Regions from separate parts of the Paenibacillus sp. MDV22-iso6 genome, predicted to be linked through region 1. Evidence: riboswitches for the same ligand, from Rfam matches in the RefSeq annotation. Region 1 holds a riboswitch; the other holds the start of a gene.
What was found. A riboswitch is a leader RNA that binds a small molecule or an ion and turns the genes downstream of it on or off. The one in region 1 is predicted to bind glycine.
Positions count from the first base shown of each region.

Region 2: another riboswitch for glycine. It lies ahead of gcvT (glycine cleavage system aminomethyltransferase GcvT); the one in region 1 lies ahead of sdaAB (L-serine ammonia-lyase, iron-sulfur-dependent subunit beta).

Region 1 is NZ_JBZVDZ010000008.1:267,936-283,703, reverse strand. Features, by position in the region: gene AC4PM4_RS22990 (bifunctional 2',3'-cyclic-nucleotide 2'-phosphodiesterase/3'-nucleotidase) at 1-2,046, shown strand, start outside; gene AC4PM4_RS22985 (EAL domain-containing protein) at 2,260-3,303, shown strand; gene AC4PM4_RS22980 (methyl-accepting chemotaxis protein) at 3,520-5,616, shown strand; gene AC4PM4_RS22975 (arsenic transporter) at 5,806-7,098, shown strand; gene AC4PM4_RS22970 (hypothetical protein) at 7,239-7,445, shown strand; gene AC4PM4_RS22965 (phosphate ABC transporter substrate-binding protein) at 7,645-8,568, shown strand; gene pstC (phosphate ABC transporter permease subunit PstC) at 8,684-9,619, shown strand; gene pstA (phosphate ABC transporter permease PstA) at 9,622-10,509, shown strand; gene pstB (phosphate ABC transporter ATP-binding protein PstB) at 10,522-11,277, shown strand; gene AC4PM4_RS22945 (phosphotransferase) at 11,505-12,596, shown strand; gene AC4PM4_RS22940 (MFS transporter) at 12,626-13,903, shown strand; glycine riboswitch at 14,241-14,364, shown strand; glycine riboswitch at 14,369-14,512, shown strand; gene sdaAB (L-serine ammonia-lyase, iron-sulfur-dependent subunit beta) at 14,624-15,313, shown strand; gene sdaAA (L-serine ammonia-lyase, iron-sulfur-dependent, subunit alpha) at 15,303-15,768, shown strand, end outside.
Region 2 is NZ_JBZVDZ010000004.1:548,316-564,083, reverse strand. Features, by position in the region: gene AC4PM4_RS14575 (helix-turn-helix domain-containing protein) at 1-452, shown strand, start outside; gene AC4PM4_RS14570 (alpha/beta hydrolase family protein) at 597-1,763, shown strand; gene AC4PM4_RS14565 (ABC transporter substrate-binding protein) at 1,790-2,770, shown strand; gene AC4PM4_RS14560 (hypothetical protein) at 2,767-3,549, shown strand; gene gcvPB (aminomethyl-transferring glycine dehydrogenase subunit GcvPB) at 3,694-5,181, opposite strand; gene gcvPA (aminomethyl-transferring glycine dehydrogenase subunit GcvPA) at 5,277-6,632, opposite strand; gene gcvT (glycine cleavage system aminomethyltransferase GcvT) at 6,629-7,765, opposite strand; glycine riboswitch at 7,963-8,063, opposite strand; glycine riboswitch at 8,067-8,189, opposite strand; gene gcvH (glycine cleavage system protein GcvH) at 8,537-8,926, shown strand; gene AC4PM4_RS14535 (PTS mannitol transporter subunit IIBC) at 9,491-10,957, shown strand; gene AC4PM4_RS14530 (BglG family transcription antiterminator) at 10,957-13,062, shown strand; gene AC4PM4_RS14525 (PTS mannitol transporter subunit IIA) at 13,059-13,493, shown strand; gene AC4PM4_RS14520 (mannitol-1-phosphate 5-dehydrogenase) at 13,490-14,641, shown strand; gene AC4PM4_RS14515 (cysteine-rich CWC family protein) at 14,694-14,942, opposite strand; gene AC4PM4_RS14510 (endonuclease MutS2) at 15,035-15,768, opposite strand, start outside.

The DNA of each region.
Region 1 (15,768 bases):
CTGATCAAAAAAGCCCGTGACGAAGCAAAGAACAGCTTGCTGTTCGACAACGGTGACCTGATCCAGGGTAACCCGCTCGGGGATTATGTAGCGAAGATTGATCCACTCAAAAAGGGTGAGACTCACCCTGTATATAAAGCGATGAACCTGCTCGATTATGATGCAGGAAACATCGGTAACCATGAGTTTAACTATGGTTTGGATTTCCTTGACATGACGCTGGAAGGTGCGAACTTCCCTTACATCAATGCCAACGTATATGTAGATGACGGTGACGACGATGAGACGAATGACAAGAACTATTTTACCCCGTATAAAATTTTAGACAAAAAAGTTACCGATGAGAGTGGCAAAGAGCACACCATCAAGGTGGGTGTCATCGGATTTGTACCACCACAAGTCATGCAGTGGGACAGCGCTAATCTGGAAGGCAAAGTCATTGCCAAAGACATTATCGCTACTGCGAAAAAATTCATTCCTAAAATGAAGGCTGAAGGTGCCGACATTATTGTAGCTATTCCTCACTCCGGTTTTGAAGATATTCCGCAAACGGATCTGATGGAAAACTCAGTATTGTATCTGAGCCAGGTTGAAGGCATTAATGCCATTCTGTTCGGACATGCCCACAAAGTATTCCCGAGCGCTGATTTTGCCGGTAAAAAAGGTGTAGACCTTGAAAAAGGTACAATCAATGGCGTTCCTGCTGTAGAGCCAGGCTTCTGGGGTGACCACCTTGGAATTATCGATCTGGATCTGGAACTGGTAGACGGCAAATGGAAAGTGGCAGACTCCAAAGTGGAGGCACGCCCAATCTATGACACAGCCAACAAAAAGGCTCTGGTAGATGCTGATCAAGAGATCGTTGATGCTGTTCATGACGAACATGAAGGTACGCTTGAGTATGTGCGTGGTCCAGTCGGCGAAACGACAGCTCCAATCAACAGCTTCTTTGCACTGGTTCAGGATGATCCATCCATTCAGATCGTTACCAATGCACAGAAATGGTATGTTGAAAAACATATGCAAGGAACAGAATACGAAGATATTCCTGTATTGTCTGCAGGCGCTCCGTTCAAAGCAGGCGGACGTTCAGGTGCTTCGTATTACACGAATATCCCTAAAGGCACCATTGCGATTAAAAACGTAGCTGACTTGTACGTGTATCCAAATACGGTACATGCCGTATTGGTGAATGGCGCTGAGCTGAAAGAATGGTTGGAATGGTCTGCTGGTCAATTTAACCAGATCGATCCGGCAAAAGGTGGACAGCAACAATTGGTCAATATGGACTTCCCAACGTATAACTTTGACGTTATCGATGGTGTTACGTACCAAATTGATGTAACTCAACCAGCGAAATACGATGGCAAAGCAACGATTGTAAATGCATCAGCTAACCGGATTAAAGACCTGAGCTTCAATGGTAAACCGGTTGATCCAGCACAAAAATTCATCGTGGCAACGAATAACTATCGTGCTTCTTCGTCCAAACTGGCTAACCCAGACGGTAAACGTATCGTCTTGGCTGCACCGGATGAGAACCGTCAAGTGATCATTGATTACATCCGTGAGAACAAAACGATTAACCCGGCAGCAGATGGCAACTGGTCGCTTGCACCAATTAAGCCTTCTGCAGGTGTAACAGCAGCTGCACTTAACGATCTTGAAGTGGTGTTCGCGTCTTCCCCAGATGCCAAAGCATTGGTTGAAGCGAACCCGGCGATGTCCTTCATTGGGACAAACAAAGACGGTTTTGCTGAGTATGGCTTGAAATTGACAGGAGAAGCAACAACGACTCCAGAAACAGGTGTGGAACCTGCTCCAACGCCTACGAAGCCAGACCCAACTCCAACTAAACCTACAACCAAGCCACAACCTGAGAAACCAGCAGGCGGCAAAGTGGTTCATGTGGTGAAAAAAGGAGATAACCTCTACCGCATCGGCTTGAAATATGGTGTGGACTGGCGCAAGCTGGTTTCCGTAAATAAAATTACAAATGTGCACAATCTTAAAGTTGGACAGAAAATTGTAATTCCCGCTTCTTAAGATTAATTAGCGGTAAATGAAGACCGACAGTCATCAGACTGTCGGTCTTTTTCATGCTATGCTGATTCGTTAACTCATCAGTAACCGTCATAGTTGAAGTCATCAAAACAGTAGAGATAAATTTCAAGACCCATGCTATAATATTTACAAACTTTGGGTATATACCAGTAAACATTAATGAGATAGAATCACAAACTGGCAAGGGGGTTCTACATGAATTGCAGTGGCTGCAGTCCAATTCATCCTATAGAGGATCAAGGTACCCTGTATATGCGTCCCATCTCCCCCGCTTTGCTGGAAGCACTGCAAAAGCAGGGAAGACATATCGAACATTCGGATGAACTCATCTGGATGCATTTTTTGAATCTTGAATCTGTACAACGTTGTATTGAGGATATTCTCAAGATTGAAGCGACCCTGCCAGATATGTTAACGGTTCAGGTCACTCCACTGTATGGCCAGGCCGATGCTGATAGCTGGATTAGTCTATCCATGCAGGAAGCTCGCCTCAAACATGCTGATCTGGTTTCTGTTATTCTGGAACATCAATTCAGCAGTCATATGCAGCCAATCGTAGATGCATCGGAGCAGATTATCGGATTTGAATTTTTACTTCGTCCTGCTGAACAGGGTAGACCCTTCAGTGCATATGAATTATTTGAAGTTGCAAGGGATACCGGATTGCATTCTTTTCTGGATCGGACAGCCCGTGTTGCTGCCATCGAGACGAGTGCCGTTCTTTTACCGCATGGTGTCAAACGTTTTGTGAATTTCCTGCCTTCCTCCATCTATAACCCCGAATACTGCCTGACGCACACATTTGAGACGATTGAACGCCTTTCGCTAGACCCTAAGGATTTTGTGTTTGAAGTGGTGGAAACGGAACAGATTCAGCATATGTCCATCTTGCAGCATATTTTTGAGGTGTATCGTTCTCATGGAATGTCGGTTGCCTTGGATGACGTGGGGGCCGGATTCTCGACGATCGAAGTAATGAATCGGCTGAAGCCGGATTTTGTCAAAATAGATCGGAGCCTCATTGATCATTGTGATCATGATTTGAACAAACAGCAGCAAATTATCAATATTGTTGAGATGTCGCGTCGATTTGAGGGGCGGGTACTTGCCGAAGGCATTGAACGAATCGAGGAATTTGATTTCTGTCGATCCGTGGGTATTGATTTGGCACAAGGGTATTATTTTGGTAAACCAACCGCATATCCGCCACAAGGTCCCTACGGAAAAACATCTGCATAAACAATAAAATACGGATGTACCAACAAGTCACTTCGCATGATCGGAGTGGCTTGTTTGTCATGCTATGTAAATTTATAAATACGCTCATCCAACCGATATATAGGATAGGCCTTTAGATTAGATGGGCGTCTATGTGACACCTTATTTAATTAGGTTGGAGAGGTCTTACATAAAAAAGAAAAAGGGCAGATTTATATTTGGAGGGGGAGAAGCAAAATGGGGAACATTCGGGGGAATGAGCAAGTTAAGGCAGCAATCAAGCCAGCCAAGCCAAAAGATAATAAACCGAAAAAGAAAAACAAAAAGAAAAAAGGCTTCGTCTGGAGCATAAGGAACAAATTATTGGTATCCTTCCTGGCGGTTCTGCTCTTGCCGAGTCTAACCATTGGGATCGTTACGCTGATTATCGCTGATTATACGGTGGAAGACCAACTGATGGACAGTGCCAAACAAAGTGTAGACACAACGAATTCAATCATTGGCACACATGTGGATGCTAAGATTCATGATATCAATTATTTTGCTAGTTTGATTGTAACTGACATGATTAAAGGACAAAATGAAAGCCCTGAGCTTGAGCTGAAATTGAAACAGTATCTTGGACTGCATCCGGATGCTTTAAATATCTTTGTGGGGACCAAAGAGGGAGTCATGGTCCGTGGCAAGGAATCTGCGGGAAGTTCACAAGGGTCACCTTATGATCCCCGGGAACGAGAATGGTACAAACTTGCAATGGAGAAACCGGGTACTCCAGTAGTGTCACCTGTATCCAAGAATACGGACGGCATTGCTGTTGTCTTTGTCTCCAAAACGCTTGATGATCAATCGGGTGTTATTGGTTTGTCCATGGATTTGACCGAACTGCGTGAGCAGGCTTCCATTAAGGTTGGCAAGGAAGGGTATGTCGTTATCTTGGATGCAGACAAAAATTATGTCGTATCCCCAGTCGTGGAAGCTGGTACACAAGAACAAACAACAACGCTGGATCCAATGTTCGAGAGCAAGGAGGGCGAGTTCAGCTATATCTATAATGATGATCCCAAAACCATGATTTTCTCTACGAATGAGGAAACCGGGTGGAAAATTGGCGGTACAATGTTCAAAAGTGAAGTATCCAATGCAAGTAAAGACATTCGGATGGCTACACTCATCGTTATCCTGGCTGCCACATTACTTACTCTGATCTTTATTATCTGGTTTACACGTTCGATGCTGCGTCCGATTAAACGTCTGCAGGAATCCGCCAGATCCGTAAGTAAAGGCGACCTGACGGTAAAATTGGACACAGGACGCAAAGATGAGGTAGGCGATCTGGCGAAGTACTTTGAACGGATGGTCGACAATCTGCGCATGATGATTCTGGGTGTACAGGAAACAGCAGAGCAGGTATCTGCCTCCTCACAGGAATTGTCCGCTAGTGCGGATCAAACAACCAAAGCTATTGAGCATTCAACGATGGCAATTCAGGAACTTGCCGAGGGTGCCGAGCAGCAAGTGAAGAGTGTAACGGATGGATCGGGAAAAATGAGCCAAATGGCGGAAGATGTTCGCATGATGTCTGAGCGAGTGCAATCCATTACAACGAATATGCGGCATACATCTGGAGCGGCTTATTCAGGTAATGAGGCTGCAGGTCAGGCAGTAGAGCAGATGAATAGCATTCAAGAAACGGTGGAACAGCTGGCGACGGTGGTTCAGTCACTGAATGTACGCTCTGTTGAGATCGGCAGTATGGTAGATGTGATTGCCACAATTTCGAAACAGACCAATCTGCTGGCTCTGAATGCTTCCATTGAAGCGGCAAGAGCGGGAGATGCTGGCCGTGGCTTCGCAGTTGTAGCGGGAGAGGTACGGAAGCTCGCAGAGGAATCGGGAAGCTCGGCTGCGCAGATTGGTCAACTCGTTCATAATATCCGTCAGGATATGGATGCTGCCCTGAACGCTATGAATGCAGCTCAGACTCGGGTTGGAGACGGAATTCAGGCCGTGAATACGTCCGGACAATCCTTTGCACAGATTCGGGAAGCTGTAGAGGATGCTGTTCATACGTTGGATGATTTGTCCGAAACAACGAAGCAATTGGAGAATGGTGCTTCCCACGTTGCCAAAGCAATGAACGATATTTCGATTGTGACCCAAGAATCTGCTGCGAATACGGAATCCGTCTCGGCATCTTCACAGGAACAGCTGGCATCTGTGGAGGAGATCGCTTCGTCTTCAGCACATCTGAACAGTATGGCGGAGCAACTACAAGGATTGTTGGGTATGTTCAAAATGGTGGAGGACACGCCGAAGGATGGGGACAAGTCCTGACCATTAGGCGATATCTTTTATCTCAGTTTCTATAGAAATTAGAAGGAAATAAAGATAGACATTTCTCCTGCAGCCCTGTATAACTATAGCGTCTGGTTTATCCGCAATAATTGCAGTGTAATCATATCTGGCAGGCCATTCTCATATCATGCTCCAAAACATGATGAATACAGCGGCGCAGGAGGCTTTATGACATTTGTAGCAATTCTGATTTTTGTCCTGACCATCACATTGGTTATCTGGCAACCACGCGGATTAGGTATTGGTTGGTCCGCCATGGGTGGGGCTCTGCTAGCATTGATGTGTGGTGTCGTCAGTCTGAACGATGCATCTGATGTGGCATCCATTGTATGGAATGCAACGCTCGCTTTTGTCGGCATTATCATGATTTCATTAATACTCGATGAGACAGGTTTCTTCGAATGGGCCGCTCTTCATATGGCAAGGTTGGCAGGAGGAAATGGACGTAGGCTCTTTATCTATTCCATTTTGCTCGGCGCGGCGGTGTCGGCGCTCTTCGCCAATGATGGTGCAGCGCTAATCCTCACCCCGATTGTGCTCGCGATGGTACGTGCATTGAAGTTCGATGAGCGCATGGTACTTGCCTTTGTTATGGCTAGTGGATTTATCGCGGATACAACGTCGTTGCCGCTGGTCGTCAGCAACCTGGTGAATATCGTATCTGCGGATTATTTCGGTATTACATTTGTGGAATATGCGGTGCGGATGATTGTGCCTAATCTCTTTTCCATCGTGGCGAGTACCGGGATGCTGTTCTTGTTTTATCGCAAAAGCATCCCGCTTCGCTACGATATTTCTGCAGCACGTGATCCACGGGAAGCTATTCGTGATCCGCGGATGTTCCGCATCGCCTGGTTCATGCTGGTGCTGCTGCTCGTGGCCTATGCCTCCAGTGAGTTTTTGCCGATTCCCGTATCGGTTATCGTCGGCGCCGTAGCTCTTTTGTTCGCCATATTGGCAAGAAAGAGCGAAGCTGTGGACCTGAAACGCGTGATTAAAGAAGCACCATGGTCCATTGTCGTGTTCTCGGTGGGCATGTATATCGTGGTGTATGGGTTGCGTAATGCCGGTTTAACCGATCACTTGAGCCGTTGGCTAGATGCCATCGCAGACCATGGTCTGTTAGCTGCCTCAGTGGGGATGGGCATGATCGCAGCGATATTGTCATCCGTAATGAACAATCTGCCCACCGTGTTAATTAACGCATTGGCGATTCAGGGTGCACACACCGAAGGTATTGTGCGTGAGGCGCTGATCTATGCCAATGTGATCGGTTCCGACTTGGGTCCCAAAATGACGCCAATCGGTTCACTTGCCACATTACTGTGGCTGCATGTGCTGTCCCGCAAAGGTGTAAAGATTACATGGGGATATTATTTCAAGGCAGGCATCATCTTAACCATTCCCACACTATTAATCACCTTGGCCGGATTAGCGTTATGGCTATGGATTCTGGGTTAGTAAAATCGTAATTTACATTAACAATCATCATATGATCCAACTTATTGTAAAAAGCTGCTCTCACACGCTGGTGTTACCTACCAGCTATGAAGCAGTTTTTTTGATTCTTCTATAGAAGAATCAAATTCTCTTTTTACATTATGCATGTACACAATGGCCAGCCTTCTACAGTGCTGGCCTTCTTTTTTGCCATCCCCAGTCTGAGGATTAAAATGCCTGAGACACAACCAGCGCTGACACAGCGCAGGGAACGGAACGATTGTGTAAAAGCGAAGCGTTCGCCTTTATCCCCGGATGTATTCCTTGAGAAAAGTAAATCATATAAATCCGGGGATAACAGCGATTGAAACAACGTCCGTTCCCGGAGCGGCCACTTCAGCGCAATTTGTCACAGATGTATTTCAATCCACAGTAAACATTTTTAACATTGCGTTTACAAAACATTGATTTTGAGATGACATAACGCAACTACAATGAATAAAGAGTTGATGGTGAACAAAAATAAAAGCAAATCGCCGTCACTAATTTGGGGGAGGAAAACAAAACATGTTTAAAAAGTTGCCGTTCATTTTGATGACCTTAACGTTCGTACTGGTACTCGCAGCATGCGGATCGAAAAATGACGCTGGTACAGAGGGAAGCAATAATTCCACAGGAGAAACTGCTACTGAACTTAGTGGTAACATTCTCGCTGTTGGATCAACAGCACTGCAACCTCTGGTAGAGCAAGCTGGACAAAAATTTATGGCAGTTGATGAATATAAGAACGTGATGGTACAAGTGCAAGGCGGCGGTAGTGGTACTGGTTTGACACAAGTATCCGAGGGACAAGCTACAATCGGTAACTCTGACGTATTTGCAGAAGAGAAAATCGATGACGCAGCAAAAGTAAGCGAACTGAAAGATCACCAAGTGGCTGTTGTAGCCATCGCTCCAGTAAGCAACAAAGATGCAGGTGTACAAGATTTGACGAAGCAACAACTGATCGACATTTTCTCTGGTAAAATCACAAACTGGAAAGATGTTGGCGGTAAAGATCAAGCCATCGTTATCGTAAACCGTCCTAGCAGCTCCGGTACTCGTGCAACATTCGAGAACTTTGCACTGGGAACAAAAGTGGAAGATATCCAAGGTTCTATTCAGGAAGATTCCTCTGGTACAGTTAAAAAGCTCGTAGCTGAAACGCCGGGCGCAATTGGTTACTTGGCTCTGTCCTACCTGGATGACAGCCTGCAAGTTTTGAAATACGAAGGTGTAGAAGCAACGGTTGAAAACGTAGAAGCAGGAACTTATCCGGTATGGGCTTACGAGCACATGTACACCAAAGGTGACCCGGATGCAGCAACAAAAGCATTCCTCGACTACATCCTGAGTGACGAAATTCAACAAAACGACGTGACGGAGCTTGGTTACATCCCAGTATCCGGCATGAAAGTAAAACGTGACGCAGCAGGCACTGTGACTCAATAATCTTTGAACTTGCGCATACAGCGAGAGAGGCGGACCCAGGTCCTGCCTCTTTGCGCGGTTTGCTCTGGATTAATCCCATATTTTGCATGAATTCTACTATAGAAGGATGGTTGTTATGGAACAGACCGAAGGGGGAACGGTAATGAACAACAAGTTGAAACCGCGCCGGCCCTTGAGAGAGAAGCATTATTGGGAAGAGTGGACGGGACGGATCTATACGTCGATTTGTGTCGTTTTCCTGATCGTTGTCATGTTTTCCATCGTTTATTTTGTAGCGTCCAAAGGCTTGTCGACCTTTTTCCAGGATGGCGTGAGTATGCGCGAATTTTTAACCGGAAAAACGTGGAATCCAACGGGAGAACCTGCTGCCTATGGAGCGTTGCCGTTCATTACCGGTTCATTCATAACAACATTACTTGCAGCTCTGATTGCAAGTCCACTTAGCTTGTGTGCAGCGCTCTTCATGACCGAGATTGTACCAGGTAAAGGTAAAAAGATATTGCAACCTGCGATTGAGCTGCTGTCCGGTATTCCTTCCGTTGTGTACGGGTTTATCGGTCTCAGTGTTATCGTTCCTTTATTGCGCAGCATGTTTGGCGGAGCCGGCGTCGGGATTGCAGCCGGATGTTTGGTTCTGTCTGTTATGATTTTGCCTACCGTAACAAGTATTATGGCAGATGCACTGTCTGCACTGCCGAAAGGTCTGCGTGAATCGTCCTACGCACTGGGGGCAACACGCTGGCAAACGATCTACCGTGTCATTATCCCGACGGTTCTTCCAGCTTTGCTGACAGGGATTGTACTTGGTATGGCACGCGCATTTGGTGAAGCTCTTGCCGTACAGATGGTCATCGGGAATGCACCACATGTACCGACATCACTGCTCGAATCGGCTTCAACGTTAACGAGTGTAATCACCCTGAGTATGGGTAACACCACGATGGGATCTGTTCATAATAATGCACTGTGGAGTATGGCGCTTGTCCTGCTGGTGATGACCTTTGTCTTCGTCATTCTGGTTCGCCTGCTTGAAAGGAGGAACCGGGTATGAAAATGAAGGCTAAAACGGTAGATAAAGTTGCCACATCCGTTATCGTTGTTCTGGCGCTGTTCATTGTTGTTCTCTTGCTCGGTTTGCTTGGCTTCATTCTGGTACGTGGGATTGGGCAGATTAACTGGCACTTCCTGACCAGTGCACCACAGCTGCTCAAAGGTGGAGGCGGGATTGGACCGCAATTATTCAACTCAATATTCCTGCTTGTTCTGACCTTGATTATTACGATTCCGCTCGGATGGGGCGGCGGTATTTATATGGCTGAGTACGCCAAGCCGGGCCGGATCACAAGTTTTATTCGACTCGTTGTCGAAGTGTTATCCTCGTTCCCATCTATCGTTATTGGTTTGTTCGGACTCTTGTTAATTGTTAATACATTTGGTCTTGGATTCTCCTTATTATCGGGTGCCATGGCCTTGGCTATATTCAATCTTCCACTCATGGTGCGGACAACGGAGCAAGCGTTCCGGGCCGTTCCGAAAGAGCAGAAGGAAGCGGGTCTTGCACTCGGATTGTCCAAATGGAAAATTATCACCTCCATTCTGCTGCCTGTGGCATTGCCAAGCTTAATCACGGGTACGATCCTGGCATCGGGCCGGATCTTCGGTGAAGCAGCAGCCCTGATGTTCACAGCAGGTATGAGTAGTCCACCGCTGGACTTCACGGACTGGAATCCAACGAGTCCAAGATCGCCGATCAATCCATTGCGTCCGGCAGAGACGTTAGCTGTGCACATCTGGAAAGTAAACAGTGAAGGCATTGGCCCGGATTCCAAAGAAGTAGCAGCTGGCGCTTCAGCCGTGCTTGTACTTCTCGTACTGGCGTTCAATCTCAGTGCACGCTGGATCGGTCGGGTGGTTTACCGCCGCATGACAGCTTCGAAATAAGGAGGAACCAACATGGCCATACCTTTTGGTACGGAACAGTTAAGCATATATTATGGGCATTTTCAGGCAGTTAAGCAGATCAGCCTGACTTTTCCCGAAGCCAGTGTAACGGCACTCATTGGACCATCCGGCTGTGGTAAATCCACGTTCCTGCGGTCGCTCAACCGAATGAACGACGAGATTGCCGGTTCCCGCACCGAGGGACATATCTGGATGGATGGCAATGATCTGAATGAGCCGGGCACAGATGTAATCAAACTCCGTCAGAAGATCGGCATGGTGTGGCAGAAGCCGAACCCTTTCCACAAGTCTATCTACAACAATATCGCGTTTGGCCCCCGCTACCGCGGTATTAAGAACAAGAAGGCACTGGATGAAATTGTGGAAAAAAGCTTGCGTCGCGCTGCGCTCTGGGACGAAGTGAAGGACAGACTGAATGAATCTGCCCTGGCCCTTTCGGGTGGGCAACAGCAGCGGCTCTGTATCGCCCGCGCGTTGTCGGTTGATCCGCAGATTTTGCTGCTCGATGAGCCGGCATCTGCGCTTGACCCGGTATCAACGGGTAAGGTGGAGGAGTTGATCTCGGAGCTCAAGAAGGAGCTGCGGATCGTAATTGTTACCCATAATATGCAGCAGGCGGCACGCATCTCGGATTATACAGCTTATTTTTATCTGGGAAGCATGATTGAGCACGGGGATACGGAACATATTTTCACCAACCCGGACAATCGTCTGACTCAAGAATATATTATGGGACGTTTCGGTTAACTGTTAAATTGGATGGAGTATGAGATCGAGATAGATTTATAGAGATAGAAGGAAGCATAACACTCGGGCGAGGTCGTTCGGGGGTTATGCTTTTTTACATCATTCTACATATGGAATAGTTTGCCAAAATAAAAACAATCATGCTACGATATTTGTGAGCACCACCTTTAATTTGATAAGAGAAGGAGATGTGGATCATAACTACCCATAAGATTGCCCATGACACCATGGCAACTGAAATTATCTCGCATTATTCCATAGAAAAGCCTGCAATTTCCTTTATCCGACATAATGAAAATCTAACGTATCAGGTGGTTGATGAATCAACCGGAGAGAAGTACCTATTGCGTATACATAAAGCCGCTTTTGCAAGCATGACGGGCATCCAGCATACACGACCTGCACTTGAAGCAGAGATGAATCTACTTTATACATTACGGGCTACCAGACCATTGCGGGTGCAGACTCCTGTACGCAATACATCGGATGAGTGGGTCACCGTCTGGTTGGACGAAGCAGGAGAAGAGATCTGTTGTACTGTTCTGGAATGGATTGAGGGCAGGGATATTAAGCAGGGAGAACGTCTGACAACAGCGCAGATTCATGATTTGGGCGTACAGTTGCAGACGTTGCACCAATATGGACGACGACCAACGGGAGCTCCTGAGCCTCAGGTGGGTTCACTGAAGTCTGAAAGCGGGCAGCAGACGAATGACCGTGAACAGCACGCTGATAAGGCGATCATCTCAGATATATATAACGATAGCCCTGCCTTAGAGCAAATGGGAGTAAGACCAGCCTATGGCTCGATCAAAGAGAATCTGGTCATGTTGGAGCAATTGGAGGAAGGCGTTAGACGTGGTATCTTTACTCCTGAAGATTTCGATCTGATTCGTGAGACGTTTGAGAACATTAACGGGCAACTCGAAACGTATCCGCACAATGCCGAGACATGGGGAGTAATTCACGGAGATATTACCCGCGGCAATCTGCTAGTGACGGATCAGGGTATATCTATGATTGATTTTTGTTTATACGGTTATGGCTACTATCTCTTTGATGCCGGAGGTGCGGCTACGATTTTCAATCGGGAGGAACGGGATGTCTTCCTATCGGGATATACGGAGCAGACAGGACCACTGACGAAGCGTGATATTCGGTTAATGGAAGGATTCATGCTGATCTTTACGTTCGGCTATTTTGCATTTCAGATGGAGAATGAGTCCAGGTACGAATGGATGAAAGAGCGGATGCCTCTTATATGCAGCAAATTTTGTAGACCATATCTGCAGAACGAGAGTATTTTCTATGAGTTATAATTTGTGATTTCTAGTGGGTGGGTAGCGCTATGAAGAACATTCGTGCAAAGAGAGTTGCATCGAAGGGGCAGTCTGGTGGCTGGAAGCATGCCGGATTGCTACTTAGCGGAGTGGGCATATCCAATCTGGGTGATTTCATATATATTGTGGCGATCAACCTGATGGTATTGAATATGACACAGTCTCCAGCGGCAGTCGCAGGGTTGTGGATTATCTCGCCGATTGCTTCGGTGTGCACTAAGTTTTGGTCAGGCAGCCTGATTGATCGTTATGATCAGCGACAGCTGATGATTGGTGCTGATATGCTACGGGCATTGTTGGTGGCGGCGCTCCCACTGATGTCCAGCCTATGGATGATGTACGCAGTGATGTTTCTGATCAGCATGTCTTCATCTATATTTGTCCCTTCCTCTCAGGTATACATTACCCGGTTGGTACCTGCTGAACGGCGCAAGCGCTTCAATTCCCTACAAGCCCTGATCAGCTCAGGGGCATTTATTACCGGCCCAGCAGTTGCAGGAGTGATGCTAATTTATTTATCTCCGGCGGCAGCCATTTATGCCAATGCGGTTTCTTTTGCTGCTTCTGCGTTGATTCTAATGTTTCTTCCCAAACTGGGCATTGGAGAACAGAATATAGGGACGGGAAGCAGACTCACACCTCGGATGATTGCCCAGGATTGGAGAGCTGTACTGAGCTTCAGCCGAAAGTCGGGCTACGTGGTCGGTATATATGCCCTGTTCCAGATTATTCTGGTGGTCGGCATGTCGCTGGATGCTCAGGAAGTGGTGTTTATCCGTCAGGTGATGAACCTGCCTGAATCACAGTACGGAGCATTAATGAGTATCACCGGAATCGGTTATTTGGCAGGTTCCATGCTGGTTTGGATGTTCGCCAAACATTTGCCGATCCGTCACATGATGGGTGGCGGTGTACTTCTGGTCGCGCTGGGTTATTTTCTGTTCTCCCGTTCATTCTCGTTTGAGCTGGCGGCGGTTGCCTTTATTCTGCTCGGTCTGTGCTCCGCACTGGCGAATACGGGCCTGGTTACCTTTTATCAAAATAATATCCCTGTCGATCTGATGGGGCGAATGAGCAGTGTACTTGGACTAGTGTTAAGTATGCTACAGGTGGCTTCCATTTTGATTGCAGGCGTAGTGGCCGAGCAGTTGTCACTTCGTATGGTATATACAGTTGTATCCGGGGTTATGCTGCTGGCTGCGTTGGGATTGTGGGTGACGAGTATGCTTCCTTCCCGAAGCAGGTATTACGATGAACCATCGAAGCCCAAGGCGATGGTGGGGTGACAGGCAGAAATACGGCAATTCTAGTACAGAATAAAGGTTACCTGAATACCCGAACCGTTCTGTGGAACATAACATAAATAGTATTAAACACTGATAGTCACTAATAGAAAATGAACAATGTATACGCTTTCGAGATGAAACGCATTAACACATTCATGTGATGAAAGTTTACAGTTCGTTAATTTATTTAGTGTATAAAATGGAAAAAAGCAAATATTCACAAAGAAATCGTTAAGTTTGTTGACACTGATCTTCCGGTCGATTAATCTTAATGAGAAAGTATTAAAAACTTCAATTATCGTTCTGTTACAAGATCAGAATGGTTCCATACAGCGAATGATAGCGAGCGGGAGAGACCTGGGCATGTCGAGTAAAATGGCAGCTGTCGGGCACCGAAGGAGCAAGCTGCTACGCACCCGGCGCAGTGGTTAATCTCTCAGGTAAATGTACCATCGTTGGACGCAACTCTGGAGAGTGCGCGAAACTGCGCCACCCAAGGGGTATATGGTCAAGCAGCACGGTGTGCAGGGTGACATCACCTGTGAATACAGGGATTGCATCGATCCGCCGCGCTGCTTATCATGAAACTCTCAGGTATCGAGGACAGAGAGAGGGCCTAGGGCCTTCTTCTGTCCTTTTTTGATGTCATCATTCAGTAATAAAGGAACATTATGGGTGTACGTCTGGATGAAAATGACGATTATAAATGGAGGGTTTGCGATGCGTTTTAAAGACGTTTTTTCAATTATTGGTCCGTCCATGACAGGTCCATCAAGTTCACATACGGCTGGAGCGGCAAGATTGGGGCGAATTGCCCGTCAGTGGCTGGGGTGCACGCCTGAACGCGCTCGATTAACACTGTATGGCTCGTTCGCCGATACGTATCAGGGGCATGGTACGGATCTTGCGTTAATCGGTGGCCTGCTTGATTATGTGACTGATGATCCACGTATACCGGATGCAGAACAATATGCAGAGGAAGTGGGTATGGAGGTAGAGTTTTTTACAAGTGGCCTGCCTGCTCCTCATCCGAATACGGTCAAGATTGAACTGTGGCATGGAGACCGTCAATGCTCACTAATTGGTGCTTCCATTGGCGGAGGTAGTGTATCGGTGCATGCATTGAATGATTTTCGTGTACAGATCAGCGGAGAGTTTCCCACACTTGTACTGCGCCATTCGGACAAAGCAGGGGTGCTCGCTTCCGTAACCTCCACCATCAGTTCGTCCGGGGTGAACATCGGGTACATGCAAGTGGATCGGAAAGCCCGGGATGGTGAAGCATTGACAGCGATGGAGATGGATGGTGTGCCAAATCCTGAGATGCTGAACCGTCTGCGGTCACTGGATCATATGCTGGACATTCGCGTGATTGATTTGAAGAGAGGGGTCGAGCCTGATGCGGTTTAAACATCTACATGAACTGAATACCATCTGTACAGCAGAATCCAAAACCATCGCCGAGCTGATGATCGAAGAGCAGGTTCAGGAGACGAATATCCCGGAAGCGGATGTTGTACGGCAGATGTCGGATTACTATCAGGTGATGAAGGAAGCTGTACACAAAGGGCTGACAGAAGATACGACATCACGCAGCGGTTTGACTGGCGGAGACGGCAAAAAAATGGCTGAGTACATTCGTAAAGGTGAGACTTGTTCTGGAGATGCTTCTGCACTGGCCATGGCGTATGCCCTTTGTGTATCGGAAGTGAATGCCTCCATGGGCCGGATCGTTGCCACACCAACAGCCGGTTCTTGCGGCATCATTCCGGGTGTGTTTATTAGCTCCCAAGAGCGTTTTGGCTGGAGTGACGAGCATCTGGTGAACGGTCTGTTCTGTGCGGGAGCGATTGGTTATGTCATTG
Region 2 (15,768 bases), on a different contig from region 1:
ATCGGGCAGAGGCGGAGGTGTGGCTGTCAGAATATGATGGCAAGGCGGAAGCGGTCTACCGCAAAGTAAGACGTAACATCGGTGGAGCTACCGTCAACATATGGCGTATCACGGATTCGGAATATCGGATATATGGCAAACGCAATGCTGGCGCGGTCCTTTATGATGATTTTAGATTGGCAGCTACGCATCGTCTCGATGACATCAATGTTTTTGAATCGGTGACTAAAGAAGCTCTGGAAAAATACGACGCAGATATGCTGATTATCATGGTAGATTCCACGCAGCAGGCGGCCCGGGAATGGAAGGCGCTTCAGGCCAGTGAGCAGTGGCATCGTTTGACAGCGGTTCGGCATGGACATGTGTACGAGGTGGGGACAGAAAAATTGTTTGAGTATTCAGCTTGGTCGCATGATCGGGCGCTATCCTATTTTATGCGGTTATTTGGCTGACTAAAGTCCAGTTCACTCCGTTTATATATCCATGTTTAGCTGAAGCAATGAATGATATGATACGTATTGAGAAAGAAAATCATTATCAGTGTAAAGAGGAGGTGACATTCCATTTCTGGAAAGCCGCCTTGGAATCTAGAGCAATTGTTTAAAGCACCTCGATTATACCCGGTTTCCGAAGATCAACATACCGGCGTACATGCTTGCTTCTATGAGGGTGTGTCATATAAAGGTCGTGCTACTCGCATATTTGGCTACTACGGCATCCCGCGTCCGGTCTCTCCTAACGAGGAAGTTCCCGCGGTAATTTTGGTTCACGGTGGTGCGGGAACAGCTTTTAGCAGTTGGGTGAAAGAATGGATGGCACGAGGGTATGCTGCGATAGCCATGGATCTGGAAGGGCATGTTCCATTCGGGGATGAGGAGCACACCGAACGGATGGAATGGCCTTCACATTCATGGAGTGGTCCTGAGAAACAGGGTGTATTTGCAGATTACGAACAGCCTGTTGAAGATCAATGGATGTATCATGCCGTAGCCGCTGTAATATTGGCTCATTCATTGCTCCGCTCTTTTCCGGGTGTAGACAAGCAGAGCATAGGTATAACAGGAATTTCATGGGGAGGCATCATCACAAGTTTGGTTGCGGGGTTAGACACCAGGCTTTCTTTTGCCATGCCCGTTTATGGCTGTGGGTATTTGCATGAACCGGGTTCCTATTATGGGCTTAGCTTTGCATCGATGCCGGAGGCAGAGGCAGAACGTGTTCGTCTATTATGGGATCCATCCACATATCTGTCGGAAAGCAGCTTGCCGATGTTATGGCTTAACGGTAGTAATGATACCCATTTTCCGTTGACCATATTTAACAAGTCTTTTGAGCAGCATCTGGAGTGCCATCCGAACAACAAAAGCAGACTAAGCCTTCATCCGGGTCTTGGACATTCTTATAAGGAGGCATGGGCATGCGAGGGGGTCTTCGCTTTTGCAGACAGTATCGTTAAAGCGAAACCTGCGCTTATTGAAATATGTGAGGAGAAGCACGAGGACGGTTGGTTTGTCGTTCGGTATGATTCATGCCTTCCTGTCCTGGAGGCCAATCTTTATTGGTGCGTGGATGATCGCAATTGGAGAACCGCAAGATGGGAGTCCATCCCTGCTTCGTTGGATACAACGAACTGCAAAGCGCTCATACGTCTTCCACAGCATGGAAGTTCGTTTTTTATGAATCTAAGAAATGAAAAGGGCTGGATCACAAGCACACGTGTAATGAGAAATGAGAGAACGGCAGAAGACAAAATAACAGAATAACGAATGAATAAGGGGATCTGTAGAAAATGAAACAACGAAATCAACGCTACTTCACGTTAACAGCAGTTTTGCTTGCGGTGCTATTATTGATTGTGGCCTGTGGCAACAAAGAGAAGTCAGGTTCGTCTGAGGCAGAACCGACGAAACAGGAACAAGCGGCTTCGGAAGAGTCCCAAGATGCCACGTTTACATTTAAGGATACAAATGGTGAGCAGACATTACCACAAAAGCCAGAAAATATCGCTTCCACAGTGACATATTTGACGGATCACCTGATTGCACTTGGCATGACGCCACAAGCTACAGTAAAATCACAGAACGAAGATTTTCCGTTATATTTGAAGCCATTCTTGAATGATGTGGCTATCATCGGTGATCAAGGTAAGGTCAGTGTAGAGAAAATGCTCTCTCTTGGACCAGATCTGATTGTGACGGATACGAACAGCAAAGAGCAATACGAGAATTATGCCAAAATTGCTCCAACGGCCATGCTTGAGAATGGATATGTGGCACCTGATTGGCAGACGGCATTTCGAGCTACCGCGGCGGCCTTTGGTCTGAACGAAAAGGCAGAAGAAGTGATAAAAACCTATGAAACGCATAAAGCTGAGGCGATCCAAAAAGTTCACGCCAAAGCAGAGGGTAAGACACTCATGGTATTGCGGATAAGAAATGATATTCGGTATTACGGAGACATGGACTACAAATGGCTTTATGATGATTTCGGTTTCTCCAGACCGGCTGTTTTCCCCGTGACAAGCGCTGAAAGTCGCTATGAAGTATTGTCTAATGAAAAGTTGCCAGAAATCGATCCGGATTACATTATCCTTATCAATGATAATGAAGAGATCTATAACAATCTGCAGACCTTGGGGATTTGGAAAAACATGAAGGCTGTTAAAAATAATCAGGTATTCCAGGTGGCTTCAGATTCGTGGTTTGGCGGGTATGGACCCAATGCGGCTACTTCCATGCTGGATGACCTGAATCGTTTGTTCGGCGAATGATGAATGACCGGATTCGTGAGGAACTGGGGAAGCACTTTAATCTTGTACAGGAACTGAATGGTGTACCCGTGGCATCGCTATGTGGAGAATCTATTGTTGATCCGGAGGCAATGAGAAGCTTTTTGTCCGCCTATCAACAGTTAATCGAGGGACAGGATCTAACGGTTGCCGCAGCCTATTTCACCAGTTGGTTCGGGGATGTGGCAGCTGCGCTGCAATATACCGTATCCGTCCATGATTCAGCTCCGAATTTTTCGCTAGCCAATCTGAGTATACATTTGATGAAGGAAACCGGGTATACACGAATTGCTTTTCAACTTGAGAACATGGATGTCACTCTCGCTCCGAAGGATTCGGAGGAAAGAACGGTCTGGCTTGAAGCAGAATTAAGACGTTTTTACAGTCAGACTGCACGTCCCCTCATGGAGTGTTTGTCCAAAGCTTCTGGGTTGCATGTCAGCATGTTGTGGGGGCAGTTGCCAACGGCTCTGCAAAACTACAGGGAGAATATTCATAATACGTATCAAGACGATGAAGCTCTCTTGCGTCAGTTTGCCGCTGATGAACTGGTGCTGCAAAATGGTCTGGAAGCTGATGTATTTGGTCTGGCCAAGAATCCGCTTCGTGTCAGGGTTCGGATGATTGATCATCCGCTGGAGCCTACGAAGAGACTTGCGATCAAAAACGTCTGTTGCTTGCAATATTTACGACAAGGTCGCTCCTATTGTTACACCTGTCCGCGATTGGGCAAGAAGGAACGGGCCAATTGGAAGCCCTAGACCGGAGAAGATAAAATAAAGCTGACAGGTTAATAAGCAATAAAGAAAACAGCCGCGCAGAAAGCAAAATGCGGCTGTTTTTGGCATTTATTAATGATTATCAACGACTGAATATGTTTTCATTAGTTTATTAGAGGTTAGCTTTTAACTGCAAGCACAGTTCAGTACAGGTTTACGGGCTGCTGTTGTTTCATCCAGACGGGTAACCGGTGTGCCGTAAGGGGCATTGAGTACCAGTTCAGGCGTTTCTTCTGCTTCCTTGGCAATGCGAATCATCGTATCGACAAACCCATCAAGGGTTTCTTTGCTCTCGGTTTCGGTTGGTTCGATCATGATGCACTCCTCGACGTTCAGCGGGAAGTACACGGTTGGCGGGTGATACCCAAAATCAAGCAATCGTTTGGCAACATCCAGTGTACGTACACCATACTGTTTCAACCCCCGGCCAGACATAACGAATTCATGTTTGCACACGCCTGGATACGGAATCTCGTAGTAAGGTGCGAGACGGGCCATCATGTAGTTGGCGTTGAGCACCGCACATTCAGATACCCGGCGTAAGCCTTCAGGTCCATAAGTACGAATGTAGGCATAGGCGCGGACCAGAATACCGAAGTTACCATAGTAAGCTTTGACCCGGCCAATGGATTGATCACCTTCGCGATCCAATGCATATATACCCTCATCATTTTTGATGACCATCGGTTTCGGCAGAAATGGAATCAAGCGGCTCTTCACACCAACCGGGCCGGCACCAGGTCCACCTCCGCCGTGCGGAGTACTCATCGTTTTATGCAAGTTCAGATGCACCACGTCGAAGCCCATATCGCCAGGTCGGGTGATGCCCATAATGGCATTGGAGTTGGCTCCATCGTAGTACAGCAAGCCACCTGCCTGATGCACAATGGAGGCAATCTCCTGAATGTCTTTTTCAAAGAGTCCGAGTGTATTCGGGTTAGTCAGCATGAGCGCTGCGGTGTCCGAACCAACAGCTGCGCGAAGTGCGTCAAGATCTACCAGACCGTCTGCGCGGGAAGGAATCGTTACCGTTTCGAAACCTGCTACGGTTGCACTTGCCGGGTTGGTCCCATGAGAAGAATCGGGTACGATGACTTTCGTACGCCGTTCACCACGACCTTCGTGGTAAGCACGGATCATCATGAGCCCGGTCCATTCGCCATGTGCACCAGCGGCCGGTTGCAGCGTAACGGCGTCCATCCCGGTAAGTCCGGCAAGGTCATTTTGCAACGTGTAGAGCAGTTCAAGTGCACCTTGAATGCTGGATTCATGCTGATATGGATGAATTTTGGCGAACCCGTTGTAACGGGCCACATCCTCATTAATCTTCGGATTATATTTCATCGTACAAGAGCCCAGCGGATAGAATCCGTTATCTATCCCGAAATTACGACGAGACAGGGCAGTGTAATGGCGAATGACGTCAACTTCAAAAACCTCAGGCAATGCTGCTGCTTCCGACCGAAGCATTTCCCGGGGAATCAGGGAATCCACAGCTTGACGGGGAACGTCGCATTCGGGCAACGAATAAGCGACCCGACCCGGACTGCTGAGTTCAAAAATCAACGATTGCTCCGGTGCTGGAGAGGCAGCCTGGTTAGTGTCTGTTGTGATAGTTTCAGGTTGGCCCGAAGTGGAGATAGAGGTTACCGTTTCCGATTGTCCTTGTGCTGATGTCGTCGTAGTTGTCTTTGTTGTCGTTTCCTGAGTCACAGCGATCCCTCCAATACACGTGCGAATTCGTCGATCTCTTCCTTGCTGCGTCGTTCAGTAACTGCAATCAGCATATGTCCGGCGAGCTCGGGATAATCACGGCCAAGTTCATACCCGCCAATGAAACCTGCATCGAGCAATTTCAGTTGCAGTGGTTCCACATTTGTTCCTTCAGGCAGTTGGATAACAAACTCATTGAACGTAGGGGCGGTAAACGTAAGAGAGACGCCTGGAATTGCGGTAAACGTATTAAGGGCATAATGGCTCTTTTGCAAATTCAAATCAGCAACGTCGATCATGCCTTGTTTACCCATAATGGACATATATACAGAGGCGCTCAGCGCGAGCAACGCCTGGTTGGAACAGATGTTGGACGTCGCCTTTTCACGGCGGATATGCTGTTCCCGTGCTTGCAGCGTGAGTACAAAACCACGCTTGCCGTTGCGGTCCGTTGTCTGGCCTACAATTCGGCCAGGAATTCGGCGCATATGAGCCTGGGATACGGCGAAGTATCCGCATGTTGGGCCGCCGAGTGAAGCGGCGATGCCAAGGGGCTGCGCGTCGCCAACGACGATGTCAGCACCCAGCTTGCCTGGGGCTTCCAGCAGACCCAGCGATAGCGGGTTGGCGCTGACCACGAGCAGGCTCTTGTGCGCATGCGCAAGGTCTGCGGCCTGTTTTACATTTTCCACGGCGCCGAAGAAGTTCGGGCTTTGAATCATGACGGCTGCGGTGTCATCGGACACGGCGGCTTGCAGGGCATCCCAGTCTGTTACACCATTTTGATATCCAATCTCAACAATCTCCAGATTGAGGCCGTGAGCATAAGCTTGCAATACCTGACGGGATTCGGGGTGCACGGTACGTGACACAATCAGTTGTTTGCGGCGGGTTGCCGCTGCGGCCAGATTGCCTGCTTCCGCAAATGCAGTTGCACCATCGTACATGCTGGCATTGGCTACAGCCATGCCTGTCAACTCACAGATGTAGGATTGAAACTCGAAAATCGCCTGCAATTCTCCTTGGCTGATCTCGGGTTGATAAGGTGTATAGGCTGTATAGAACTCGGAACGGGAGATGACATGATTAATGACGGAGGGAACGTGGTGATCATAAATGCCTGCACCCAGGAAACTGGCGTGTGTCTCGAAGTTGGCATTCGCTGCCGCTTGCTTCGACATATGACGTGTCAGTGCGTATTCATCCAGTTTGGAGGAAACAGGCAGTTCGCCCTGATAGCGAATCTCCTGTGGAATGTCATGGAACAGATCCTCAATCGTTTCCACGCCGATGGTTGCCAGCATGGCACTCTGATCCTGCTCGGTCATGGGAATGTAGCGATGCTTGCTCATGCTTGATCAGCTCCTTGAGTAGGTGTCTTTGGCGCACGTGTCCGTTTATGAAAAGGGGTCTTCACAACCTCGGCTTTCAATTTCTTGCCACGAATCTCAATCTCCAGCGGGGTACCCAGTGCAGCATATTTGCTATCAATCAAGGCCAGCCCCAGATTGCGTTTCAACGTAGGCGACTGAGTGCCTGTGGTCACTTCACCAATCTGCACGCCTTCGGCGTAAATGGGATAATGAGGGCGAGGGATGCCGCGCTCCAGCACTTCGATGCCGACCAGCTTTCGGGCAGGCCCATCATTTTTTTGCTGCAACAAGGCTTCATGTCCGATAAACGGTCCTGCATTTAGCTTCACAAACATACTTACGCCAGCCTCCAGCGGTGAGATGGTTGCAGACAATTCCTGTCCATACAGGGGCAGCTTGGCTTCAAAGCGCAGCGTATCCCGGGCGCCTAGTCCAGTCGGAACGAGTCCGTGACCTTCTCCGGCTTGCATCAATCCGTTCCAGACCGCAGCGGCTTGTTCCGCAGGAACATAGAGCTCAAAGCCATCTTCACCGGTATATCCGGTGCGGGATAACAGCAATGTAACGCCACATACCTTCGCATTTGCTACAAATCGGAAAGGCTCAATCGAAGACACATCGGTATCTGTCACCGTTCCGAGAATATCGACTGCCAGCGGACCTTGCAGGGCAAGCAGCGCCGTTTGATCCGAATCATTGGTCATCGTTACGCCTGGCGTCATGTGCTGTTGCAGCCATGCCCAGTCCTTGTCGATGTTGGAGGCGTTAACTACCAGCATATAATGCTGGTCTTTCAGTTTATAGATCAGCAGATCATCGACCACGCCGCCATCCGGATAACACATTAACGTGTATTGGGCCTGACCGGGAACGAGTGTTGTTATATCATTGGTGGTCATGTACTGTAAAAAAGCTTCTGCGTGTTCACCTTGTACGGTGAATTCACCCATGTGGGATACATCAAATAATCCGGCACGTTCTCTTACCGCTTCGTGCTCTTTCTGAATTCCACTGAATTGTACCGGGAGCTCCCAGCCACCAAAATCAATGCATCGTACGCCTTCATATTGCTGATAGAGTGGAAAGAGTGGGGTTCTAAGCAAATCGGACATCCAATCACCTCGTCATGGGCCGTCAACCGGCCGAGTGTGTAACCGTGGATCAATGAATCTGGCATCATATTTTATTATAAAAGTAAGGTAAGGACGCTATAGGCAGCGCCGCTCTATAACCTGTTTTCGTTTTTTTGGGAAAAAGGAAAAGGACAGGCCAAAGAATCGGCATGCCAGAAGCACGCTGTATTCTTAGGCTCTGTCCTTGGTACCTGAGAGTTACCCCGCCGAATGATGCAGCAGGTTTCCCCTTGGGTGATCATAACGCCCATACAGGGCGATTAGATGCTCTCCAGAGTTGCGTCCCGTAAAAGTCCTTTTGCCTGAGAGATTCACCTCCGCTTGTCGGTGGCTTACTCCTTCGGCGTTACCGCATGTACACCCTGATTCGGGTGTCAAGGGTAATCTCTCCCTTTACATTCATCCGCGGGTATTGCATAGACCAATTAAACACATTTACTACTCTCATTAAAGCCTGAATCGTCTATTGATGTCAAGAACGATATCATAGATATGAACAAAAAATCCGAATGAAATTTTTAATTAACATTAAAATGTACGTCTATTTATAAAGAGTGCGCTTACTTTTCTAATATTCACCATTATATGTAGGGAGGGTCCATTTGAGTTACAGGCATATAAGGAAGAAAAACAAATAAATTGTGAGGTATCTTGACATTTGAATCGAAAATATCATACGCTATGTTCTGGGAAAAAGGTTAAGGTCAAAGAAACGCATGCACTCATTAATGAAAAGCGAGGCGGATATCGATGAGCGAATTGAAAAGTGATTTCCTGTACAGTGAAGAGCACGAATGGGTGCAGACCGTAGGGGAGGATACCGTACGTATTGGCATTACCGAGTTCGCGCAGCATCAGCTGGGTGACATTGTGTTTGTAGAATTGCCTGACCTTGAATCGGATGTAAAAGCGGAAGACGGCATTGGAACGATTGAATCCGTCAAAACCGTTTCGGATTTGTTTTCTCCTGTCAGTGGAACGATTATTGCTGTGAATGATGCATTGCAGGATTCCCCGGAGCTGGTTAACAACTCCCCATATGAGGAAGGCTGGATGATCGAGATTCGTGTTGAGGGCGACCTCACAGCAGCACTTTCCACATTGATGAACGCGGATGCGTATCGTAAACATACGGAATAATATTAAGGTGCAAATTTCCGCTAGATACGGAGTTTCAGCTTAATGGAAAAGTTCGTTTAACGTAATAAAAATGAATCGATTGATTATAGATCCGGATGGTGATACAGCTCATTCGGAGAATACTTAGGCGCAATTGCCTCACCTGGGACAGGGTGAGGCAATTGCGCTTTTTCGTTGTTAACAGACGAAAGGGATGGAATGAATATCAATTAACGTGTTTCATCAATATTTCTAATTGAGATAGAAACAGCTCGTTCAAATAGAATAAATTTACAATTTCGTTTGTCATTAAAATGGGGCATTTCGTGGGTATGATACATGAAAGGGAATAACAGGTTCCATTCCATATACAAGGTTCAAACATGGGACAATCCTTTAAATTTAAATCTTGTCATCAACGTTCATGACGGAAGTAGGTTTTCATTTCGTTGTAGAAGATACCGTTTTCATTTACGATATGGTTGTAAATTAAGATTTATTGAAGATTTGTACCTTTGTTCGTCTGGATCATCGTTGTCAAAATTCAGTGGAATTAAGGTTTAATATGTTGAGGAGGTTTTCAATATGAGTTCAGTGGACGCAAAGTCCGAAAAAAGCGGAGGAATACGGGTCGGCGTTCAGAAGTTTGGACGTTTCCTGAGTGGTATGGTTATGCCGAACATGGGTGCATTTATCGCCTGGGGTTTGATTACGGCATTGTTCATTCCAAAAGGATGGTTCCCTAACGCAGATTTTGCATTGCTGGTTGATCCAATGATCAAATATTTGCTGCCTTTGCTTATCGGTTACACAGGCGGTACCATGGTACACGGCCAACGTGGTGGTGTAGTCGGTGCAATAATGACCATCGGGGTTATTGTCGGCAGTGACATTCCAATGTTCCTTGGCGCCATGATTGCCGGACCATTGGGAGCTTGGGTCATTAAGAAATTTGACAAAGCTGTCGATGGCAAAATCAAATCAGGGTTTGAGATGCTGGTTAACAACTTCTCCGCTGGTATTATTGGTGGGATTTTGGCCCTTCTAGCCCTTAAAGGCATCGGGCCTTTCGTTGAAGCGATTAGCAAGGTGTTATCGGCTGGGGTAGAAGCTTTGATGAACGCTGGTCTTCTCCCGCTGGTCAACCTGATCATTGAGCCAGGAAAAGTATTATTCCTGAACAATGCCATCAACCATGGGATTCTGACACCGATTGGTACGGATCAAGCAAGAGAACTGGGGCAATCCGTATTATTCATGCTTGAATCCAACCCAGGACCTGGACTCGGCATTTTGCTGGCATACTGCTTCTTCGGTCGCGGATCAGCCAAATCTTCCGCTCCAGGTGCTGTAATCATTCATTTCTTTGGCGGGATTCACGAGATTTATTTCCCTTACATTCTGATGAGACCGATACTGATTCTGGCTGCGATGGCTGGTGGTGTGGCGGGTACATTGACCTTCATGCTGACAGGAGCTGGTTTGGTATCTGCACCGTCACCGGGAAGTATCATTGCCTACTCATTGTTAACACCTAAGGGCGGATATCTTGGTATGTTTGCCGGGGTAGCCGTAGCTGCGGTTATCTCCTTCCTCGTGGCATCCATACTGCTCAAAACAGGTAAACAGAAGGATGACGAAGATCTGGATAGTGCTTCCAGCCGCATGAAAGATATGAAAAATCAGGGCAAAACGGGTAACCTCACCGTTGATAAAGACAATCGTGAAGCTGACCGTGCAGCCGATATTGCTTCTTCGGCAGTAAAAACGGATATCAATAAAATTGTATTCTCCTGTGATGCAGGTATGGGTTCGAGTGCCATGGGTGCCTCGATTCTGCGGAAGAAAATGAAGGCAGCCGGTGTGGATGTCGCTGTAACCAACACGGCGATCAGTGAGATTCCACAAGATGCCGACATCGTCATCACACAGAAAACATTGACTGACCGGGCCAAATCCGTGGCTCCAAATGCAGAGCATATTTCCATCGATAACTTCCTGAAGAGTCCTGAATATGAGGCACTGGTGGAGCGCCTCAAATCCGACTCCTGATGAGTAATATTACAAGGAGACAGCGTGAGATCGTGGAGTTCCTGCTGGAGCATCCTCATGAGGTAACTGCTGGCGATATAGCTGTTGTGGTCAAAGTAAGCACTCGTACCGTACATCGAGAGTTGCAGATGATTGAACAATGGCTTGAGCCCCTTGGCATGAGATTGGAAAAAAAATCGGGAACCGGGGTTCGAATTGATCCCGGTTCCGATGATTTGGCCGTATTGCGTCAACAACTTGAGCTTAACGAATATGTGGAGTTTACGCCCGAAGAGCGTAAACTCTTCATGCTTTGTATTTTGCTGGATGAATCCGAGCCTGTGAAGCTGCTTGCATTGGCCTCAGATCTGAAGGTAACCGTGTCTACGGCAAGCAATGATCTGGACGATCTGGAACCACGCATTCAGCTGGCTGGATTGAAGCTGGTTCGCAGACGTGGATATGGGGTCAAGATCAATGGAAGCGAGCTGGCTCATCGCATGGCTATTTCCGCGCTCGCTCTTGAATATCTGGATGAATCCGATTTATTCGGTAGACAAGCGGAGCAGGGAGTTTCCAAAGTAAACAGCAAACTTCTGGAAATGATAGGGCATGAGGATGTACTTACGGTCGAAAATGCATTATGGCAGCCGGATATTGAGTGGTTGGAAAATATCCCGGAACGTCAATACATGAAGCTGCTGATCCAATTGTCTGTAGCGGTTGTGCGGATTCGCAAAGGTTTTGGCATAGGTCGGGGCACACAACAGGACAAAAATGACGTTGGGAATCCACTGCAAGATGAGCGGAAGGTGCCGGAATATTTGGCTTCACGGTTGTGCGGCGTTCTATCTGCCCAGCTTGGGCTGGAGTTTGTCGGCGAGGAGCAGGCTTATTTTCACAGGCTGCTAGTTGAAATCGAGCAATCGATTCATTCCTCGCGTCTTCTGCCCATAGACGATCTGGTCTTACTCGACATGGTTCGTTCTCTTACAGATCGAATGCAGGAGAAAACTCATTATTCGTTCCATGAGGATCGTCTGCTTCGTGAAGGTCTGATTGCCCATATAGAGCCGGTGCTGGAACGAATGGATGGGCGGCAGCTCATCCGTAATCCGTTGCTTCAGCAGATCCGCAAGGATTATGAATCACTGTTTGAGGATGTAAAGAAAGCCGTGCGAGAGGCTTGGCCCAATACGGATGTGCCGGATGAGGAGATCGGATTTTTGGTAATGCACTTCGGTGCTTCCATTGAACGGCTGCGGGTGCTGAAGCGTGAAATCAGGGCTGTCGTCGTCTGTACGAGTGGGATTGGATCTTCACGGATGTTATCGAGCCGTCTGTCCAAGGAAATTCCCGAAATTCGGATTGTGGACAGCGTGTCCTGGTATGAAGCCGCACGTATACCGAAGACGGAATATGATCTGGTTCTCTCTACCGTGGATCTGCCGATGGATAAACATCAATACTACAAGGTAAGCCCACTGCTGACGGCAGAAGAAAGTGAACGTTTAAGAAACTTCATCAGGACAACGACGCTTCAGCGGGAACATAGTCCCCCACCTGAAGCAGACTCAGGGACAACAGGACGAATTTCCGATCCGGTTGGACTGGAAGCGACCCTGATTGAAATCGTACAGATAATCGGCAAGTTTCAGGTGTTCCCGCTGGATAATCAGGAGATCGGATTTTTAGAAACGGCTTACGCCATGTGCAGCGTTTTGCATCAATCCGGTGTATTGAATAATCCAGATGAGATTGCCAGGCTGCTGGAGGAGCGTGAAGCTGTTGGAAGTCAGAAGATTCCCGGAACTTCCCTCGCTCTGTTTCATACACGCAGTGATGGCATTCACAGTCCTTCAATTACGCTGTTCCAATTGACAGAGCCGCTTCTACGCACGCCGGAAGACCCGGCAGGTGTCAGCCATGTGCTCTTGATGCTTGGACCCAGACAGTTATCGAAGGAAAGTTTGGAGGTACTGAGTGAAATCAGTGCGCTATTGTTGCAGGAAGAAATGATTGCATTACTTGAAAAAGGCAACCGGGATGATCTTATTCATTACTTGTCCCAAGAACTTGCGGGATTTTACCGCAGCAAAACCGAAATTGGAGGTATTCAAACATGAGTGTGTTAACTAAAGATAAAGTCATCATGAATGCAACGGCTCAGGACAAATACGAAGCGATTCGTATGGCAGGTCAAATTTTGAAAGACGCGGGACATATCACCGCTGAATACATCGACAAAATGCTGGAGCGTGAAGAGATTGTCTCCACGTATGTCGGCAACGGACTTGCGATTCCACACGGCACGAAGGAATCCAAATCATTCATCCTGTCCACAGGCATTTCCGTCATTCAGTTCCCGCAAGGTGTTGATTTTGGGGAAGAAAAAGCGTATATGGTCATTGGTATCGCCGCTCAAGGTGGAGAACATATGGAGATCCTGACCAGCATCGCAGTCATCTGCGCCGAGGAAGAGAACATGGAAGCTTTGCGTCATGCTCAAACCGCCGAAGAAGTCATCACTATTTTGGAAAGTGAAATGGAACTATGAAGGCCCTTCACTTTGGAGCAGGTAATATTGGACGTGGCTTTATCGGTTTGATTCTGTCCCGTGCAGGCTACAATGTTGTTTTCTCCGACGTTAATCAGGAGCTGGTTAAGGCTCTAGAGCAGCGTGGAGAGTATACGGTTGAACTGGCTAACGAGGCCAAAGACCTGGAGACAGTTACCGGTGTGAGTGCAATCGATGGAACCAATTTGGATACCGTTGCTCAGAATGTTGCAGAAGCTGAACTGATCACAACTGCAGTGGGCGTGAACATTCTGAAACATATTGCTCCCGGTATTGCCAAAGGACTTACGTCCAGATTGGGAACGGGCGATGTCTTCCAGCCCCTTCACATTATTGCCTGTGAAAATGCAATTGGAGCCAGCACTCAGCTGAAAGAACATGTATATGGCCTGCTTGATGAGCGGACTCGCCTGCTTGCGGATCAGTACGTGTATTTCCCGGACTCTGCCGTAGATCGGATTGTGCCGATTCAGCATCATGAAGATTCATTGCATGTACAGGTAGAGCCTTTCTATGAATGGGTTGTTGACCGTTCACAAATGGCCCCTGCGTTCAAACCGGTTGAGGGTGTAATGTATGTGGATGATCTGGAGCCTTATATCGAACGGAAGCTGTTTACCGTAAATACGGGACACTGTATTGCCGCTTATATTGGATATGTGAATGGGTTTGATACAATTCAGAAGGCTATTGCCGATGAAAAAGTCAAATCCATCGTATATGGTGCCTTGCAGGAAACCGGAGCCGTTTTGGTGAAGCGTTTTGGATTCAATGCCGACGATCATCAGTTGTACATTGCCAAAATATTGGAACGGTTCGTTAACCCGCATCTGACGGATGAGGTAACTCGTGTAGGACGTTCTCCACTGCGGAAACTGTCCCCGAATGACCGTCTGGTTCGCCCAGCTCTCCAGGCTTACGAGTATGGAACGGAGACAACACTTTTGGCGATGGGTATGGCCGCTGCCTGCAAGTTTGACGTATCCGAAGACCCGGAAGCGGTGGAACTCCAGACTACGATCCAGCAAAAAGGGATTGAAGCAGCACTCAGCCAGTATACGTCCATGGATGAGAGTCATCCTGTACTGAAGCAGGCTGTAGCGCATTATCAACAAATGCAGAAGTAACGTTCTGTATTTCAATACAAAATAATATTGATTGAAGAAGAGCCTCACAGGGTTAACTGTGGGGCTCTTTATTTTGCTCTGTCTTCTTTTTATACGTATCCAGACATGCCTCGCAGATGCAGGACTTCCTGCGCTGTTCTGCCGGAATGGGGTCAAATACCCCTTCTGGGAACACAGCCCGGTTACACCAGCATTCTGAATGAGGACGACCAGCCGCATAGGAGCAGCCATTGGCCTCACCGCATAAAGGACATACAAGAACTTCTGGAGTGACTTTCTTTGTATCCTGCTCAACAGACATACGAGTCTTCCTTCCCCGATAAATTTCTAACCACGAACGATCGATAGGTTTATTAAAGTATAGCAACTCAACCCATTATATCAATCCTGTGGTTATTCTTCAGGGGGCAATTCAATTTTCAGTCCTTCCACATGCTTGCGACTCATCAGTTTGCGTTTCTTTCGGTTCTCTTTGGACTCCAGCACAATGTCGAGGTCATAGTCACCCGGATATAGTTCATCTGCGGAGATGTGCAGAGTTAGACGTTTCTTATGAATTTTGACTTTACGTCCACGCAGCATGACTCCGATATTTCCGCGACTGTCCTCCACATCACATACGATGCCTGACTGGTTCAGATAAGCTGCATAGACGCGATCCCCTTTTCGGAATGCTTTGGCAGGGGGCGCGGGTTCTAATGTTTCAGGCCGATCAGCAGATTGCTTTCTAGTTCCAGTCTGTACGGACGGGCTGATAGGTTTTATCGTGTTCCTTGCTTCATTCAATTGTTCTTGTTCAACCGTGCTGTTTATTTGCGATGACGTTGAACTTACGTTAGGCACGGATGGAGAGGAGGTGGAAGAGACACTTTGCGAGACACCCTGATCTGAAATGAGCTTGGAGCGCTCAATAATACGCTGTGGCATACCCAATTTCAGTGCAATGGAATAGGCATAGCTGTCCCCGGCTTCTCCGATCCGCAATCGATAAAGAGGTTGAAGAGAGACCGTATCAAATTCCATTCTTGCATTCTCAAATCCAGGCGTGGATGCTGCAAAATGTTTGATTTCCCCAAAATGGGTTGTAGCGATAACGGTAGCTCCACGGCTGTGCAGCTCCTCCAGCA